Regions from separate parts of the Shewanella sp. SM87 genome, predicted to be linked through region 2. Evidence: riboswitches for the same ligand, from Rfam matches in the RefSeq annotation. Region 2 holds a riboswitch; the other holds the start of a gene.
What was found. Region 2 has a riboswitch for thiamine pyrophosphate ahead of thiC (phosphomethylpyrimidine synthase ThiC). Riboswitches for the same ligand answer to the same signal wherever they lie in the genome.
Positions count from the first base shown of each region.

Region 1: it holds a riboswitch for thiamine pyrophosphate, as region 2 does, so the genes downstream of both, L5M11_RS16690 (TonB-dependent receptor) here and thiC (phosphomethylpyrimidine synthase ThiC) in region 2, are expected to answer to the same signal.

Region 1 is NZ_JAKKSC010000022.1:59,787-63,217, reverse strand. Features, by position in the region: gene L5M11_RS16695 (hypothetical protein) at 1-41, opposite strand, end outside; gene L5M11_RS16690 (TonB-dependent receptor) at 139-2,358, opposite strand; TPP riboswitch at 2,413-2,551, opposite strand; gene L5M11_RS16685 (Crp/Fnr family transcriptional regulator) at 2,749-3,429, shown strand.
Region 2 is NZ_JAKKSC010000008.1:99,717-103,147, forward strand. Features, by position in the region: gene thiC (phosphomethylpyrimidine synthase ThiC) at 1-1,681, opposite strand, end outside; TPP riboswitch at 1,883-1,981, opposite strand; partial or broken gene L5M11_RS08485 (hypothetical protein) at 2,149-3,431, opposite strand, start outside.

The sequences.
Region 1 (3,431 bases), on a different contig from region 2:
TCATTAAAGGGATACATGCTAATTTCTGCGGTCAGTTTCATTTTAATTCCTTGATATTCTGAAGTAAGGCTGTAGCCCAAATACTGGGCTACAGTTCAGTTAACACTTAAATGATTATGCTCACTTTAAAATGAGCTATTACATAAACTTAACGTTAAAGGTTACGCCAATCTGACGCGGATCGCCGTAACGAATATATTGCTTTTCCGCCCAACCGTTATCTGGCTCATTGCCAAAATAGAAGCCACGCACACCGTATTCTTCATTAAACAGATTGCGTCCCCACAAATATGCCGACCATGCGTTCGCCTCATAACCTACGCGTGCATTGACGATAGTGTAGGGTTCAGAGCGGGATTCATTGCTGTCTGAATAATAGAATTCACTCTTACCGCTAAGATTCAGGTTCGCAAACCAACCCGAATTAGCACGATAAGTCCCGCCAAGGCTGTAGGTAAGATGTGGAGAATGGGCTAGATCGCGGCCAGTTAAATCCACCTCAGTGCCATATTTGTCCTGATACTGGTAGTCACCGTAGGCCGTTTCTAACCAACCTAAGCTTGAGTAAACTTGCAGATTATCCGTGGCATACCAGGTTGCATCTAACTCAGCGCCATAGTTATTCGAACTGCCTGCATTTTCAGTGAACAAGATAAAACGCTGTGGTTTATCGGGATCTTGCTGTGATGCAGCCACCTGTTGATCTTGTCTGTCCATATAGAACAGCGCCAAATTAGTATCGATAAGTCCAGCTAACCAATGGGATTTAAGGCCGATTTCATAGTTATAGAGCGTCTCAGTACTAAACTCTTTTTTATCGTTCAATTCGACGGGCAAAGTCATGTTGAAACCGCCCGCCTTGTAACCGCGTGCGACTCGGACATAAGCATTGTGCGAGTCGTTCAGCACTTTACTCACAGCAATATGACCGCCCCACATGGTTTCGCTCGGGTCGAAATTATCGTTATTCGTATCAGAGTAATGGCTGTTGCGGCGCTCTAAACGTAGCCCCACAGATAAAGCATAATTTGAGCCCAAATCCGTATCGAGCTGACCAAACAGTGCATAGTTTGTCGCCTCATACTCTGAGTCTAAGACTTCATCTAGCGAAGTATTGTACTCAGAATACAATTGGTTATCTTCTTTCAGATTCATGGCATACACACCAAGCAACCAATCAGTACTCTCTGCAAAAATACGGCCCTGCTCGGTAGAACTTAGGCGAAACTCTTGCGACGCGGTTTTACGCTGACCCGTTTTATCCCAAAAATAATCGTATTGACACGGCGCCAGATTGCCATTGTCATCATTGCATTGCTTAGAGGCCCAATATTCTGAGTTAGCCCAATCGCCATCGTAACTGTAATGGTGATCGGTATTCGCAAAAGAGGTTAACGAAGTTAATTCGAAGTTTTCTGCGCCGGAATAGGTCGCTTTAAAACCCGCGCCTGTGGTGCGTTGGCTATCGACACCCGGTTGATCCGATGTTGTCTGGGTTGGTGAATTGGTTAAACTCCAGACATCATAGCCATTATCAAAATCGGCATGCAGCACAGTTAAATCAAACTGCAAATCATCTGTCGCATACCAGCGCAGCTTAGCGCGGCCGCTGAATTCATCGCGACCATTGGTATCATCACGGTCTAAATACAGGTTATCGTGGTAACCATTTTGCTGATGTTGCTGCATTGACACACGATAAAGCAGCTTGCCAGAATCCGTTAATGGGCCAGAACTGAAACCACTAAAAGTGCGTAAATCATCATCGCCTAACGACACTTCGCCGCCATGCTCAAACACATCAGTTGGATCGTTACTCTTCAGATAAATCAGTCCCGCTAAGGCATTCGCGCCGTAACGCGTCCCCTGCGGTCCACGAAGCACTTCGACCTGCTGTAAATCGTACATGCTCGACACCATACCAATACCGGATAAATCGATATCATCTATGATGTAACCCACGGAAGAATTAGGTGCGCCTTGGTATTGTTCCTGTTCCCCTACACCGCGAATTTGAAAATATTTCGGCCGAGAGCTTCCACCTGACCAGTTAAAATTGGCGATAGAATTAAGCAGATCTTCAAAGTGTTGCGCACTTTCATCCTGAATTTTTTGACTGTCGATAACGGTAATGCTTGAAGGCATTTTTTCTAAACTTGAGCTGCGAAAATCCGCCGTCACCACCATGACTTCCATCTCAGGGCTGGGATCAGGTTTATCGATAGCATCGGTTTGTGCAAATGCAGCAGTGCTCAGCGCTGCGGCGATGGCTAACGCCAGCGGCGCTCGGGCTAAAAATAAGCTTGGCGATACGGTTGAAAATGGAGATTGATGGTTTGACGTTTTACGGTTTGACATAGGACCTCAAATATAATGTTTGAGATCCGGCAACGAATAAGCGATTCAGAAGTGTGCTGTTGATTGGCCCATTCCTACGCCGGTATTAGCCGGATCAGGTTCTAAGGGTTCGTCAGATGACATCTCAGTTTGCAGCCGTTAACGTTAAAATCAGAGTAACATTAATGCACAACAAACACCCCTTGGCGGCGCCTAGTATACATGACGGAAATAAAAAGTGGGCACTCTTATCTCTGCGATTCAATTAAATGTCGCGAAAACCACTGCCCTTCAGTTCGTATGATGAAAATATCTTTAGTAGCCGCCTAAATCCTTTCGTCCATTTGACCGCCTATCATGATAATGCTATAGAGGGTCGCAATTTCGAACACAGTAAGAGGATCATAGTCGATGCAGCTAAAACCTTTATCGAAAGGACGTTATAGCCAGCGATGGGAGCAAGACTATCCACTTATTGAAGCGGTTGTACTTAGCTGTATCAGCGAAATAAAAATGCTCAAAAAAGGCGCTCACCTCATGACGCAGGGGGAAGCGATGGCATCACTTGTATTGGTGAAGCAAGGTCGCGTATCACTCGGCCATACCGCGAGAAATGGTCGGTGTTTTCAATTAGGTACTATTGATTGTGATTCACAGCTGTTTGGCGAAATGGAGTTCTTCACCCAGTACCACTGTCAACTAGACATTATTGCCAGTGAACCCTTAGAAATCATGTTGATTAGCGCTGAAAAACTGCAACATTGCCTCGGTCAACACCCTCAACTCGCGCTATTTTTCGCTAGTGCAATTGCGATTGACTACCAAGACACAGTGGATATTTTTACTCGGCGACTGCTCTATCCCATCAGTTATAACGTGGCATTTGATATTTACCATGAATACTTAAATGACTTGCCCGTAGATGGCTTTAGTAAACGTTATTTAGAGGCTGAACGATTTGGCACTACCGACCGAGTCTACCGTCGGGCGCTACAAAATCTTGAGGAACGAGGCTTAATTGAGCGGAAAAAAGATGGCATTCGGATTTGTGATCTCAACGCACTCAAGAAATTTGTTGAAGCAGGTATATAACC
Region 2 (3,431 bases):
GTAATCCTAAGTGTTCTTTTGGCGTGACATAACACAACATAGCGCAGCCGTACCAAGCTATCATGGCCGCGCCTATGCCGGAGGTGAAATGATCATACCCAGGTGCAATATCGGTGATTTGTGGGCCAAGGGTGTAAAACGGCGCTTCGTCGCAGTGAACTAACTGCTTGTCCATGTTCTCTTTAATGAGCTGCATCGGGATATGTCCCGGCCCTTCGATAATGGTTTGCACGTCGTATTCCCACGCGATTTTGACTAGTTCACCTAAGGTTTCAAGCTCTGCAAACTGGGCGGCATCATTAGCGTCGGCAATCGAGCCTGGACGCATACCATCGCCTAAAGACAGGGATACATCGTAGGCGACGCAAAGCTCACAGATCTCACGAAAATGGCTGTAGAGGAAGTTTTCCTTATGATGGCTCAAGCACCATTTGGCCATGATTGAACCGCCGCGGGAAACGATCCCAGTAACGCGTTTAGCCGTCATCGGCACATAACGAAGCAGCACACCAGCATGAATCGTAAAATAATCAACACCTTGCTCCGCTTGTTCAATCAAGGTATCGCGGAACACTTCCCAGGTTAAATCCTCTGCTACGCCGTTCACTTTCTCCAGCGCTTGATAAATCGGCACTGTGCCGATGGGCACTGGTGAGTTGCGGATGATCCACTCGCGGGTCTCGTGAATATAACGACCCGTGGATAAATCCATGACAGTATCCGCGCCCCAACGGGTAGACCAGACGAGCTTTTCTACTTCTTCCTCGATGGAAGACGTCACCGCAGAATTACCGATATTGGCGTTCACTTTCACCAGAAAATTACGCCCGATAATCATAGGTTCGGCTTCGGGATGGTTAATATTCAGCGGAATAATCGCGCGGCCACGGGCAACTTCGGCGCGGACAAATTCGGCGGTAATCGGTTCACCAACTAAGGCACCAAAGGCTTCGCCCTTGGCTTTACGATTGAGGATTTCATCCTGTACTTCGGCGAGTGCCATGTTCTCGCGGATCGCCACATATTCCATTTCGGGCGTGATAATCCCTTGACGGGCATAGTGTAATTGACTGACTCGTTTACCCTGAAGCGCTCTGCGTGGGCGGACAATTGCACTCGAACCTGCCTCAAAACGCAGATGGTCTAAACCGTCGTCGGCGAGTCTTTGTTGGGTAAAATCTGAGGTGGCACAGGGTAATTGCTCTGTGTCGTTGCGGGCTAGGATCCAGTTTTGTCTTAATTTACCAAGGCCTAGACGCACATTGATGTCGGCCTCAGGATCGGAATAAGGTCCGGCGCAATCGTACACTCGGATTGGCGGATTTTTCTCCATGATAGGCGCATCATCTGTTCCGCCCACCAGCGTGTCAGTCTGCAGAATGTGTCGCATGCCAACGCGAATATCGGCACTTGAACCTTCGAGATAAATCTTTTGTGAATTAGGATGTTGCAGCGGCGCTAACGTATCGATAAAGGCTTGGGCCTGCGCGCGGGTTTCGCGGCGACTCGGCGCCTTAGGCACGATTGATTGACTAGACTCAGCCGATTTATTAGGCACGATTGATTGACTAGACTCAGCCGATTTATTAGGCACTGTCGATTTATTAGGGATTGTCGATTCTGGCGCTGTTATTTCTATCGAATTGGCAGCTACAGCTGGGTTTTGGTTTGAACTGGACATAAGCAATCTCACGTTAAAAAATGGAGTTGCTTGTCTGGAGAATTGAGTTGTTGATAGCTGGACACGGCAATCAATTTTTGTGGCCAACACTGGCTTCAAAAATTGAGTTACCCTGCTCAATAACAATTAAATCTAAACATTAAGTCTTAAAACACTGCTGAGTTAACAGGTGTTCAAGCCGTCTATTTTGGCGATTTAATATGTGTTATTACGCTTGTTTCCTTCGCAGGTTTTAACCTGATCAGGTTCAACGGATCCCGAATAAACGGTCTCAGCCAAGAGGCACTCCGACAAGATGAGTGCGCAGTATAGACAGAAGCGGCAGCAACAAACAAGGAAAAAAGTAATTAAAAACCTTAACTACCAATCCAAAATAAAGATTCATAATTTGTTGTTTTTAATTAAGTAAATTAAATTAAACTAGCAAAGTTGTGATTATCGTGAAAATAGATCATGAAAGAAAGTCACTATTTATGGGGTTTGAGCATCATTTTGTTTAATCGAGATTGAATGGCATCATCAATAGCTTGATTGATTTTTTTGCCACTGCAGTCAAATGGGAAGCCTAAATTTTCGGCGTAAGGATTAACTTGAGTGCCGACTTGTACCACGCGATAACAAGTATCCCCTTTACGCACAATACGATTTGGGTCTAAGGGTAAATCTAGACTCGTTGTGTCACCGAAATCATCGGCATTAGGGACAAATAGCACCTCCATCTCTGGGCTCATTTCACTCATATTCGATTTCCGGGTGAACTTATCGGCCTGTTCAATGACGAGATCATCGAGCGCTTGCTCGCGCTGACGTTCAAAATATTGCTGCGTGAATAAATCATGCTTGAGCTTGTCGCTATTGTGATCTCACCTTCTGCTGCAGGCGAGCTCTTAGCGCCAAGCTGCGGCTTTAATTCTGAGGTATCCAACGTATTCGTTGGTTTTATTGCCATCGTTTCAGTGGGTTGTTCATCACTTGGGGCAATTGATTGAGTTTTCTTTGATTGAGATTGGCTCGATTGAGTGATGTTCGGTTTAACCGTATCTGGGTTCACTTTTTCTGATTCTACTTTTTCAGAGACGGCCTTTTCGGGTGCTATTGTTTCAGGCATGACCTTTTCAAGTATTGGCAGAGGCTTAACTTGAGTTGGAGGCGTGGGAACAATTGTAGGCGTAACAGAACTTGTCGCTTCAGTCTTATCCTCGGCCTTTATCTCAGTTTCGGACTCTGAGGTTTCGGCTTTCTCTACCGCGGGAGCATAAATAAAGTAAGCCTTGATCGCTGCCACTTTAGGGCCACGACTTTCTATTTCCTTCAATCCGAAGGGATTTAACTGCGGGCGCCACAAAATACAGATAAGTAAAAATAAACACGCATGCACTAAGACCACAAAAAATAACAGACTTAATTCTTTGAAATATGGCTGACGAGCACGTAAAACGGATCCCGTCCCCAATCCCTGAGCACTAGTTTGTATCGTCCCAGACAGTTCAGGTTTGGATTCAGACTCAGGAACCAATTTATGTTGATGTTGATCTTGATGTTCAGCATGGATTTCTTGCAGTACCAAATCTTGGGTTTTATCTTGAGCTATGCCTTTGATGTCATGCTTAGAGGCTGAATGACCTGCATCGCTATTGAACGCTAATGGCTCCGTATCAGTGGTAAAAACAGGCGTTTGAGCAGCATCCAGTTCACCGAGCTGATGATCAAAGGCGATAAAAGTCTCACCTTCTGGCGATGTGACCGAAAT